Regions from separate parts of the Bradyrhizobium sp. MI1.3 genome, predicted to be linked through region 2. Evidence: predicted binding sites of a transcription regulator. Region 2 holds the regulator's gene; each other region holds the start of a gene.
The links. Region 2 encodes HrcA, which represses chaperone genes, less so after heat shock. Its sites were predicted from a motif close to GTTAGCACTCNCNNNNNGNGAGTGCTAAC; they were not measured.

Region 1 (4,152 bases), on a different contig from region 2:
CGAACGAGGCAGTGGAAGTCTGGTCCAGGATTCTCGAGCGGGTGCCGGGTTCGCGACTGCTGATCAAGGATACCGCGCTGGACGCTCAGCTGGTCCGCGACAACCTGCTGGCGCGGTTTGCCGCTTGCCGATTGCCGGCCGAACGCGTCGATCTGCTCGGAGCCACGTCGCGCGACGAACATCTGGCAACGTTCAATCGGGTCGATATTGGTCTCGACCCATTCCCGCAGAATGGCGGCGTCAGCACTTGGGAAGCCTTGCAGATGGGCGTGCCGGTGGTGGCGAAGCTCGGTCATAGCCTGCCGAGCCGTGCTGCCGCCTCCATCCTTGCCGCGCTGGGCCTGCCGGACTGGGTCGCGGATAGCGATGAGGCGTATGTCGAAATCGCAGCGAGCCGTGGGTCGCAGATCGGCGAGCTCGATAAGTTGCGCGGCGAACTGCCCGGACAAATCAAGGCTGCCGCCGCCGGCAACCCCGTCTCATACGCGCAAGCGGTGGACGATGCCTATCGCGCGATGTGGAAACGCTATTGCAACGACGGCGGCTGATCTGCGCGTCGCCTACGCCTTCAACTCCACCGTCCTGAACTCCGCCGGCAGGATCACCTCCAGCAGTTCGACGTCGTCCGAATAGTCGAGGATCATGTGCTTGATCTTCGGCGGCTGGGTCCAGGCGCTGCCTTCTTTCATCAGCGTCTCGCCCTCTCCGTCCATATAGGTCTTCACCCAGCCCTTGAGCACGTAGACCATCTGGAATTCGACGTCGTGGAAGTGCAGCTTCGACACCTCGTCCGGATTGCAGGGGCCTTGCAGCCGGATCACGTGCGCTTGCGCGAGGCCGTGGCTCGCGGCGGCGATGCCGAGATCGCGATACTTCGCGTAGGTGCGCAGGCCGTCGGCCTTGAAATCTTCCTCGCGGTGATGGCTGATCGCGATGCGCTGCTTGGGCCGCGCGGTTTTCTTGACGGATGACTTGGCCGTTGTCGTGGGGGCTTTTGCCTTCACCGCCTTGCGCGCCGTGGATCGTGCTGCGGGTTTGGCCCCGCTTTGCTTCTTCACCGCCGCCTGCGATGCGCTACGCGATTTTGCTTTCTTGGCCATGAGCGGCCTCCCCTGTTGTTATGGGGAGAGGCTAGCACAGAAGCGAAATCGTGGGGTGGGTCAGCGCGAACGTAACCCACCTCTTCTTTCCGCAACCGTTGAAGCATGGTGGGTTACGCTGACGCTAACCCACCCCACAGCTCCGCCTTCAATGCAGCCGGAACACGCCGTCCACCGCGCGCAGCTCGGCCGGCTTGATCAGCTTGGAATGCGCGACGGTGACCGAGAATAGCGGCCCGTCGAGCTTCTTCTGCCAGAACGCCAGGAAATCCGTCAGCGCGGGAAATTTCGGAAACATGTCGTAGTTCTGCCAGACATAGGTCTGGAGCAGCGAGCGATGATCCGGCATCCGGTAGAGAATTTCGGCCGTCGTCAGCCCGTAACCCAGCACCTGTTTCCGGAAGTCGTCGGAAACAACCCCAACTCGCGAGACCATGCCAACCTCCTTTGCAGGAGCGCATATTCAAGGGATGGCTTTCCGGTACGCGCCCTACGAGCCACCCGGCGGAGATGCGCTCACATGAGTGAAATGTGACGCAAACTGACAATCCATCTCAAGCCCAAAAGTTTAACAAGCTGTTGAAATTCAATGCGTTAGCAGCAGATGCGGCTCCGTGCTAATACGGGCGCCGGCGCGATTAACGATGGGAAGAGATTTTGGCAGGCGGCGCTTCCGAGTGCTATTTTTCTGCTACAAGCCCTTGCTCCCGCCAAAATCCTGCCTTATCTCAGCTGTGCCCGTGCTAGCACTCGCGGGCGCAGACTGCTAACAACCCCAAATTCCCAACTCGTGCAAAAGCTTAGGAGAACTGCATGAAATTCCGTCCGCTTCACGACCGCGTCGTGGTCAAGCGCATCGACGCAGAAGAGAAGACCGCTGGCGGCATCATCATTCCCGACACGGCCAAGGAAAAGCCCTCGCAGGGCGAGATCGTCGCCGTGGGCCCGGGTGGCCGCGACGAAGCAGGCAAGCTGATCCCGATCGACCTGAAGGTCGGCGACCGCGTGCTGTTCGGCAAGTGGTCCGGCACTGAGGTCAAGATCGACAACATCGATCTGCTGATCATGAAGGAAAGCGACATCATGGGCGTCCTCGACGTCCCCGCTTCCAAGAAGAAGGCGGCCTAAGAGCCCCTCTCTTATCCAGCTAAACACCTAAGGAAAAAATCCAGATGGCAGCAAAAGAAGTTAAATTCTCCGTTGATGCGCGCGACAAGATGCTCCGCGGCGTCGACATTCTCGCCAATGCGGTGAAGGTCACGCTCGGTCCGAAGGGCCGCAACGTCGTGCTCGACAAGTCGTTCGGCGCTCCCCGCATCACCAAGGACGGCGTCACCGTCGCCAAGGAGATCGAGCTCGAGGACAAGTTCGAGAACATGGGCGCGCAGATGGTGCGCGAAGTCGCTTCGAAGTCCGCTGACGCGGCCGGCGACGGCACCACCACCGCCACTGTGCTGGCCCAGGCGATCGTGCGCGAAGGCGCCAAGTCGGTTGCCGCCGGCATGAACCCGATGGACCTGAAGCGCGGTATCGACCTCGCGGTCGAAGCCGTCGTTGCGGACCTCGTCAAGAACTCCAAGAAGGTTACCTCGAACGACGAGATCGCCCAGGTCGGCACCATCTCGGCCAACGGTGACGCGGAGATCGGCAAGTTCCTCGCCGACGCCATGAAGAAGGTCGGCAACGAGGGTGTCATCACCGTCGAGGAAGCCAAGTCGCTCGAGACCGAGCTCGACGTCGTCGAGGGCATGCAGTTCGACCGCGGCTACATCTCGCCCTACTTCGTCACCAACGCCGACAAGATGCGCGTTGAGATGGACGACGCCTACATCCTCATCAACGAGAAGAAGCTCTCCTCGCTGAACGAGCTGCTGCCGCTGCTCGAGGCCGTGGTGCAGACCGGTAAGCCGCTGGTCATCGTCGCCGAGGACGTCGAAGGCGAAGCGCTTGCGACCCTGGTCGTGAACCGTCTCCGTGGCGGCCTCAAGGTTGCGGCCGTCAAGGCTCCGGGCTTCGGCGATCGCCGCAAGGCCATGCTGCAGGACATCGCGATCCTGACCGGCGGCCAGGCGATCTCGGAAGATCTCGGCATCAAGCTCGAGAACGTCACGCTCAACATGCTCGGTCGCGCCAAGAAGGTGATGATCGACAAGGAGAACACCACGATCGTCAACGGCGCCGGCAAGAAGGCCGACATCGAAGCGCGCGTGGCTCAGATCAAGGCGCAGATCGAGGAAACCACCTCGGACTACGACCGTGAGAAGCTCCAGGAGCGTCTTGCCAAGCTCGCTGGCGGCGTCGCAGTGATCCGCGTCGGCGGCGCGACCGAGGTCGAGGTGAAGGAGCGCAAGGATCGCGTTGATGACGCGATGCATGCGACCCGCGCCGCGGTCGAGGAAGGCATCGTCCCGGGCGGCGGCGTCGCCCTGCTCCGTGCCTCCGAGCAGCTCAAGGGCCTGCGCACCAAGAACGACGACCAGAAGACCGGCGTCGAGATCGTGCGCAAGGCGCTCTCCGCGCCCGCTCGCCAGATCGCGATCAATGCCGGTGAAGACGGCTCCGTGATCGTCGGCAAGGTCCTCGAGAACAAGTCGTACGCCTACGGCTTCGACTCCCAGACCGGCGAATATGTCGACCTCGTCAAGAAGGGCATCATCGACCCGACCAAGGTGGTCCGTACCGCGATCCAGAACGCAGCCTCGGTTGCGGCTCTCTTGATCACCACGGAAGCCATGGTCGCCGAGCTGCCCAAGAAGGGCGGCGCCGGTCCGGCGATGCCCCCGGGCGGCGGCATGGGCGGCATGGATTTCTGATCCAGCCATTCCGGCAAACGACAAAATGCGAAACCCCGGCAGCGATGCCGGGGTTTTGTTTTTGGAGGATCGCTTCACGCGCCCCGCGATCATAGTCCGTAGCCTGGAAGGAGCGGAGCGCAATCCGGGGCACCGTATCCGGCGCGAGCAGTCTCCTGGATTACGCTGCGCTCCATCCAGGCTACGAACTCAATTCATGCAGGCGCCGCGCACTGCCCCGGGAATGGCGGAGCGGCCTC
Region 2 (4,152 bases):
AAAAATATCGGGTCGTAGCCAAAGCCGGCGGTGCCGCGCGGCGGCCACACCAGCGTGCCGTCGACGCGCGCCTCGACCTGTTCGAGATGATCGTCGGGCCATGCAACGCACAGCGCGGAAACGAAATGGGCCTTGCGCTTGGCGGGCGTGGTCGCGCCGCGCTCCTGCAACAGCCGTTCGATCTGCGCCATCGCCGCGGCAAAATCCTTGTTCGGCCCGGCCCAGCGCGCCGAGTAGATGCCGGGCGCGCCGTCGAGCGCGTCGACCACGATGCCGGAATCATCGGCGAAAGACGGCAGCTTGGTCGCCTGCGCTGCCGCGATCGCCTTGATCGCGGCGTTGCTGCGGAAATCGTTTCCGGTCTCTTCCGGCTCCGGAAGATCTAATTCGCCGGCCGACACCGCCTCGATGCCGTAAGGCGCAAGCAGCTCCTTCATCTCGGCGAGCTTGCCGGGATTATGGGTCGCGATGACCAGCTTTCCGGTGATTCGGCGATGCATCGGCCTATTGACTACGCTACCGCCAGTTTCTGCAAGTCCACGAGACGCGCGACGCCCTTGCGCGCAAGCGCCATCAACGCCAGGAACTCGGCTTCCGTGAACGGCTCGCGTTCCGCGGTGCCCTGGACTTCGATGATGCGGCCATCGCCCGTCATGACGAAATTGGCGTCGGTATCGGCTTCGGAGTCCTCGGCATAGTCGAGGTCGAGCACGGGCGTGCCCTTGTAGATGCCGCAGGAGATCGCGGCGACGTTGTCGCGCAACACATTGGCCTTGACCATGTTGCGCGCCTTCATCCAGCTGACGCAATCGGCGAGCGCGACCCAGGCACCGGTGATCGAGGCCGTGCGGGTGCCGCCGTCGGCCTGGAGGACGTCGCAATCGACCGTGATCTGGCGCTCACCGAGTGCTTCGAGATTGATGATGGTGCGAAGCGAGCGGCCGATCAGGCGCTGAATTTCGACGGTGCGGCCGCTCTGCTTTCCAGCGGAGGCCTCGCGGCGGGTGCGTTCCGAGGTCGCGCGCGGCAGCATGCCGTATTCGGCGGTGACCCAGCCGCGGCCCTGGCCCTTGAGCCATGGCGGCAGGCGGTCTTCCAGCGTGGCGGTGACCAGCACATGGGTGTCGCCGAATTTCACCAGGCACGAGCCTTCCGCATATTTGACCACGCCGCGCTCCAGCGTCACGGGGCGCAATTCGTCGGGCGCACGGCGGCTTGGCCGCATGGGAAATCCTCCAAAACTCTCGGAAAAGGGCTGTTGGCGGTGCTTGTAGGTTGGGTGAGGGTGGGCGGCAAGGGGGAAGATCGAGGCCTTATTCACCCCCGATTTTCAATCCGCGAACGCCACGCTTGTCAGACGCGCCCGGGATAGACAAATTACCTGTATCTTAGAGGAGTTACGGTCTGTGGCCCATCACGATCCGATCCATCTGATCGCGCCGCGCGCGGGCCTCGCCCAGCTCAACGAGCGTTCCCGCGACATCTTTCGTCAAATCGTCGAAAGCTACCTCGCGACCGGCGAGCCGGTGGGCTCACGCAATATTTCGCGCCTGATCGCCATGCCGCTGTCGCCCGCGTCGGTCCGCAACGTCATGGCCGACCTGGAACAGCTCGGCCTGATCTACGCCCCGCACACCTCCGCCGGCCGGTTGCCGACGGAACTCGGCCTGCGGTTCTTCGTCGATGCCCTGATGCAGGTCGGCGATCTCAATGACAGCGAACGGCAGGCGATTCAGAGCCAGTTGACCTCCGTCGGCCACGCGCAATCGGTGGAGGCTGCGCTCGAAGAGGCATTGACGCGGCTCTCCGGCCTGACCCGCGCAGCCGCCGTCGTGCTGACGCCGAAATCCAATGCGCGGCTGAAACATATCGAATTCGTCCGCTTGGAACCGGAAAAGGCATTGGTGATCCTGGTCGGCGAGGACGGGCAGGTCGAAAACCGCGTGTTGACGCTGCCACCGGGGGTTCCATCCTCGGCGTTGACCGAAGCCGGGAACTTCCTCAATGCCCGTATCCGGGGCCGGACCCTGGCCGAGGCCCGGCTGGAGCTCGAAACCGCGCTCGGAGAGGCGCGCACCGAGCTCGATCAGCTGACGCACAAGGTGATCTCGGCCGGCATCGCCAGCTGGTCCGGCGGCGAGAACGAGGACCGCCAGCTCATCGTCCGCGGCCACGCCAATCTGCTCGAGGATTTGCATGCGCTGGAGGATCTCGAGCGCGTTCGCCTGCTGTTCGACGATCTCGAGACCAAGCGCGGCGTGATCGACCTGCTCGGCCGGGCCGAGACTGCGGAAGGCGTGCGGATCTTCATCGGCAGTGAGAACAAGCTGTTCTCGCTGTCGGGCTCGTCCACCATCATCTCGCCCTATCGGGACGCTGCCGGCCATATCGTCGGCGTTTTGGGCGTAATCGGGCCGACGCGGCTGAATTATGCCCGTGTGATCCCGACCGTGGACTATGCTGCCCGCATCGTCAGCCGGCTCCTGGGGGGCTGACCGGCGTCTCTCCCGATCACGGGCGCTTGATTTTCGGCGCCCGAAGCACGATATGCGGGCCAGAACCCCCCTGAGACGAATGCGAAAAGAGAGCCGATGACCGATCGAGACCGGCAACCCGAAGACACGAGTGCTGCGGCCGGCGAGCCCGTGGTGTCAAAACCCTACATCATGCCCGACGATCCCGAGCCCGGCTCGGTCGAGCTCCTGCAGAAGGAAGTCGCCGAGGCGCGCGACCGCATGCTGCGGACGCTGGCCGAGATGGAGAATCTGCGCAAGCGCACCGCCAAGGAGGTCGCTGACTCCAAGCTCTACGGCGTCACGGGCTTTGCCCGCGACGTGCTCGACATCGCCGACAACCTCCAGCGCGCGCTCGATGCCGTTCCGGCCGAAGCCCGTGCGGCGGCCGATGCAGGCCTCGCCTCGCTGATCGAGGGCGTCGAACTGACCGAGCGCTCGCTACTGAGCGCGCTGGAAAAACACGGCGTGAAGAAGTTCGATCCCTTGGGCCAGAAGTTCGACCCGAACTTCCAGCAGGCGATGTTCGAGGTGCCCGATGCGTCGGTACCCGCGGGCACCGTCGTGCAGGTCATGCAGGCCGGCTACACCATCGGCGAGCGCGTGCTGCGTCCCGCCTTGGTCGGTGTCGCCAAGGGCGGCGCCAAGGCCGCGCCCGCCAACAGCAACGAGCCGAACGGCGCTGCGAACTGATCGATCCTCATGGTGAGGAGGCGCGTCAGCGCCGTCTCGAACCATGCAGGCCGAGCTGCTGCAGCGGGGGCCTTCATCCTTCGAGACGCGCCAAGAAGCGCGCTCCTCAGGATGAGGGTCTGGCAGTTCGGTTGCGTCTCTTACGCGCTCGCGGCGATATCTGCGGACTGAATCCGCTTCACGCCGGCCTTGGCCATGTCGGCCCAGGCTTTTGCGAGCGAACCCTGATTGTCGATGCCGCGGCAGGCGTCTTCCACCACATAGACCTCGAAGCCCGCCTTGCGCGCGTCGAGCGCGGTCCAGGCCACGCAGAAATCCGTCGCCAGCCCCACGACGAAGACGCGCTTGATCTTTCGCGCCTTCAGATAACCGGCGAGACCCGTCGAGGTTTTGCCGTCGGCTTCGAGGAAGGCCGAATAGCTGTCGACGTCCTTGTGAAAACCCTTGCGGATGATGAGCTCGGCGTGCGGGATCGCAAGGTCTTTCGACAGCGCGGCGCCGTCGGTGCCCTGCACGCAATGGTCGGGCCACAGCACCTGCTTGCCGTAGGGAAGATCGACGGTCTCGAACGGCTTCTTCCCGGCGTGGACTGACGCAAAGGAAACATGGCCTTGCGTGTGCCAGTCCTGCGTCATCACCACGTTCGAAAACGCTTTCGAGATCTTGTTGATGACGGGCACCACCTGCTCGCCTTCCTTCACGGCAAGGCTGCCGCCGGGAAGGAAGCAATTCTGCACGTCGATCACGAGCAGCGCGGATGCATCGTCCGGCTTGATCGATGCCGCTGCCAGAATTGCGGTTGGCGCGAGCGCCACGAGCGCGCTCGTCCCGAGCGCTGCCAAGACTTGTCGCCGATCCAGCATCATTCGCCTCCCTCCAGGATGAACTCAACGGAAGGGGAGCCTAGTTCCGTTCGTATACGAACAGAAGCCCGAAAATGCAGCCG
Region 3 (4,152 bases), on a different contig from region 2:
CCCTTGTCCGGCAGCGCCGCCATGGCGGCGATCGACGCCTCCACCGCCCATGAGCTCTCCGAAGCCCGTACCATGCTCGATACTTACCGGGCGCAGATCGAGCAGTGCGAGAAGCTGAAGGTCGAGCTCGACCTCATCCACGACGCCATCGACCGCACCAAGCGCGAGATCGCGACACTGCATGGCAAGAGCTTCGACGGCGGCGAAATGGCCAAGGTCAATGGCGAGCTCGGCGCGGTCGTCGGCGGCACCGAACAGGCGACCCAGCAGATCCTCGAAGCCGCCGAGTCGATCGACCAGGCGGCCAGCGCGATGGCCAAGGTGCAATCGGCCGATCAGCAGAAGCGGCTCGCCGACGATATCCAGGAACGCGTCATCTCGATCTTCGAAGCCTGCAACTTCCAGGACCTGACCGGCCAGCGCATCAGCAAGGTCATGAGCACGATGAAGTTCATCGAGCAGCACATCAATTCCATGATGGAAATCTGGGGCGGTGTCGACGCGATCAAGTCCCACGTCGTGCCGCAGGTCGACACCCGCAGCGACGACGACAAGCTTCTCAACGGCCCGAAGCTCGCCGGCGACGTCGGCCACGCCTCGCAGGACGACATCGACGCGCTGTTCGACTGAGCGGACGCGACGCTACGGAAAACAAAACGGCGGCGAGAGCCGGCGTTTTTTTGTTTTGGACGTCATTGCGAGCGAAGCGAAGCAATCCAGATTGTGTCCGCGGAGGCAGCCTGGATTGCTTCGTCGCTTCGCTTCTCGCAATGACGAGTGGCTAGGCCGGCGCCGCGATCACGCCCTCGGCGCGCAGCGGACGTAGACCATATTGCCGTAGCGGGTGGCGGCGTCCTTGTCGATGAAGCGGGTGATGAGGACGCGACCGTCGAAGGAGACGATCTCGCGGTCCTGCTCGCCGGGCGTCGGACCCGCCGGCCCGATATAATTCTTGCCGCTGGGCGACCCCTTCAGCCGCAGCTCCTGCGGTGTTGCCTGGTCCGCCAGATGCATGATCACGCCGCCGGAGGAGCCGGCGGTGATCACGTAAGGATTTTTGCATTGGGCCCGGGCGGCAGCCTCGGTGCGGGCGCGGTCGGCCGGGTTCTGGAACGAGGCGAGGCCCCAGCGCCCAACGATCTCGTCGGCGCGGATCGACGCGGGCATTTCCGGACCGGTGCCGGGCTCGGCCTCGGGGGGCGGTGAGGACGAAGAAAAGGACGGCAGGCTCATGCCGCCGCCGCAGGCGCCAAGCAGCAGCGCCAGGCAAGAAGCCGCCGCCAGATTGGCGACCGTGCGCGCGTGAGCTGAACTGATCATGGCATTCCCCCGGACAGAACCATGGCCGCACCCCTTCCGCAGCCAAGCGCAAAACCGCTGCCGGAGCAATGACGTCCTTTAATACGCCGGCGCCCCGAACAAGTTTCCAATGTCACCATCCTATATCCGTCTCACCAATCGCTTAACCACCTTTGCTTGACAGGATCGCGGCCAAGCCATATTCCCGGACGCACCATTAGCACTCTGAAAGATGGATTGCTAACGCGCGCCGATCGATCCTCGGGAAGGGTGGACGGAAGCGCCGCCCGCCCACTTTCACTCCTTCCGAAGCGAGCCTCCAAAGGGAAACGTCATGACTAAATCCAAATTTCGTCCGCTGCATGACCGTGTCGTGGTCAAACGTATCGACGCCGAGTCAAAGACCAAGGGCGGCATCATCATTCCGGACACGGCCAAGGAAAAGCCGTCCCAGGGCGAAGTCGTCGCCGTCGGCCCCGGTGGCCGCGACGAGGCCGGCAAGCTGATCCCGATCGACCTCAAGGTCGGCGACCGTGTGCTGTTTGGCAAGTGGTCGGGCACCGAGGTCAAGATCGACAACGATGAGCTCCTGATCATGAAGGAGTCGGACATCATGGGTGTGATGGCCTAAGGCCAGACGCCTGAACGGCCGCTGAATGCATGCCCGGGTCACTCGATCCGGGCATGCATCATTCCGCCGGGTTCGATCGCAGATCCCGGAATGAGGCCACCCAATAAACAAGACACATCACGAAAATAGAAGAGGAATTGCAGACCATGGCTGCCAAAGACGTCAAGTTTTCCGGAGACGCGCGCGATCGCATGCTGCGCGGCGTCGACATTCTCGCCAACGCCGTCAAGGTGACGCTCGGCCCGAAGGGCCGCAACGTGCTCATCGAGAAGTCGTTCGGCGCGCCCCGTATCACCAAGGACGGCGTCACCGTCGCCAAGGAGATCGAGCTCGAGGACAAGTTCGAGAACATGGGCGCCCAGATGGTGCGTGAGGTCGCCTCCAAGACCAACGACCTCGCCGGCGACGGCACCACGACCGCGACCGTGCTGGCCCAGTCCATCGTGCGCGAAGGCGCCAAGTCGGTTGCCGCCGGCATGAACCCGATGGACCTCAAGCGCGGCATCGACATCGCGGTCGCGGCCGTCGTCAAGGACATCGAGAAGCGCGCCAAGCCGGTCGCCGCCTCCTCCGAGGTCGCCCAGGTCGGCACCATCTCGGCCAACGGCGATGCCGCCATCGGCAAAATGATCGCGCAGGCGATGCAGAAGGTCGGCAACGAGGGCGTCATCACCGTCGAGGAGAACAAGTCGCTCGACACCGAGGTGGACATCGTCGAGGGCATGAAGTTCGACCGCGGCTATCTCAGCCCCTACTTCGTGACCAACCCCGAGAAGATGACCGCCGAGCTCGAGGACGCCTACATCCTCCTGCACGAGAAGAAGCTGTCCGGCCTGCAGGCCATGCTGCCGGTGCTTGAAGCCGTGGTGCAGTCGGGCAAGCCGCTCGTCATCATCGCCGAGGACGTCGAGGGCGAGGCGCTGGCCACCCTGGTCGTCAACCGCCTCCGTGGCGGCCTGAAGGTCGCCGCCGTCAAGGCGCCGGGCTTCGGCGACCGCCGCAAGGCCATGCTCGAGGACCTCGCGATCCTCACCGGCGGCCAGCTGATCTCCGAAGACCTCGGCATGAAGCTCGAGAACGTCACGGTGAAGATGCTTGGGCGCGCGGGCAAGGTGGTGATCGACAAGGAGAACACCACAATCGTCAAGGGCGCCGGCAAGAAGCCGGAGATCGAGGCCCGCGTCGGCCAGATCAAGGCCCAGATCGAGGAGACCACCTCGGATTACGACCGTGAGAAGCTCCAGGAGCGTCTCGCCAAGCTCGCAGGCGGCGTCGCGGTGATCCGCGTCGGCGGCGCCACCGAGATCGAGGTCAAGGAGAAGAAGGACCGCGTCGAGGATGCGCTCAACGCCACCCGCGCCGCGGTGCAGGAAGGCATCGTCCCCGGCGGCGGCGTCGCGTTGCTCCGCGCCAAGAAGGCGGTCGGCCGTCTGACCAATGCCAATGCCGACGTCCAGGCCGGCATCAACATCGTGCTGAAGGCGCTGGAAGCCCCGATCCGCCAGATCTCCGAGAACGCGGGCGTGGAAGGCTCGATCGTCGTCGGCAAGATCCTGGAGAACAAGTCCGAGACCTTCGGCTTCGACGCCCAGACCGAGGAGTATGTCGACATGGTCGAGAAGGGCATCATCGACCCCGCCAAGGTGGTGCGCACCGCGCTCCAGGACGCCGCCTCGATCGCCGGCCTGCTGGTGACCACCGAGGCCATGGTCGCCGAGTCGCCGAAGAAGGACGCCGCGCCCGGCATGCCGGCAGGCGGCGGCATGGGCGGCTTCTAAGGCCCGCCCGTTCCATTGCAGTGTTGCGAAGGCCGCCTCCGGGCGGCCTTCTTTTTTGGCAATCGTGCCCCGTGCTTTCCAATTCAACCGGCGGCCAAAACCCACTACGGTGACGCCCGATTCGAATTGTTTGGGCATGATCTGATCGGAAAACCGCTTCACATTTTTCCGGATCATGCCCCATTGCCTCAGGGATTTCCTCGATGCGCGCGCTTGTGTTTTGCTCCACGGCCGTTCTGACGGCTCTGCTTGCAGTTTCGCCTGAGGTCGCATCCGCCCAGATGAAGCTGTCGCCGAAGGCCACGGCGCCCGGCGGCGTCGAGACGCGCTATTTCACCTCGATCGACGGGCTGATGGACGGCAATGCCGACGTGATCCTGAAGGAGACACGCCAGGGCAAGACCGTCACCGCAGCCGTGCTCGACGTCTGTTATCCCGTCGCGA

Region 1: a site for HrcA is predicted at 1,843-1,871, ahead of AC0L3A_RS30470 (co-chaperone GroES). Genes of this name have one in related genera too.
Region 3: a site for HrcA is predicted at 1,516-1,544, ahead of AC0L3A_RS02825 (co-chaperone GroES). Genes of this name have one in related genera too.

Annotation. Positions count from the first base shown of each region.
Region 1 is NZ_JBVVPQ010000057.1:23,394-27,545, forward strand. It holds gene AC0L3A_RS30455 (O-linked N-acetylglucosamine transferase, SPINDLY family protein) at 1-548, shown strand, start outside; gene AC0L3A_RS30460 (cupin domain-containing protein) at 561-1,100, opposite strand; gene AC0L3A_RS30465 (usg protein) at 1,249-1,536, opposite strand; gene AC0L3A_RS30470 (co-chaperone GroES) at 1,914-2,228, shown strand; gene groL (chaperonin GroEL) at 2,273-3,913, shown strand; gene lepB (signal peptidase I) at 4,151-4,152, opposite strand, start outside.
Region 2 is NZ_JBVVPQ010000007.1:187,106-191,257, forward strand. It holds gene rdgB (RdgB/HAM1 family non-canonical purine NTP pyrophosphatase) at 1-500, opposite strand, end outside; gene rph (ribonuclease PH) at 512-1,225, opposite strand; gene hrcA (heat-inducible transcriptional repressor HrcA) at 1,407-2,495, shown strand; gene grpE (nucleotide exchange factor GrpE) at 2,592-3,206, shown strand; gene pncA (bifunctional nicotinamidase/pyrazinamidase) at 3,347-4,069, opposite strand.
Region 3 is NZ_JBVVPQ010000003.1:94,093-98,244, forward strand. It holds gene AC0L3A_RS02815 (protein phosphatase CheZ) at 1-630, shown strand, start outside; gene AC0L3A_RS02820 (hypothetical protein) at 799-1,320, opposite strand; gene AC0L3A_RS02825 (co-chaperone GroES) at 1,634-1,930, shown strand; gene groL (chaperonin GroEL) at 2,077-3,708, shown strand; gene AC0L3A_RS02835 (hypothetical protein) at 3,912-4,152, shown strand, end outside.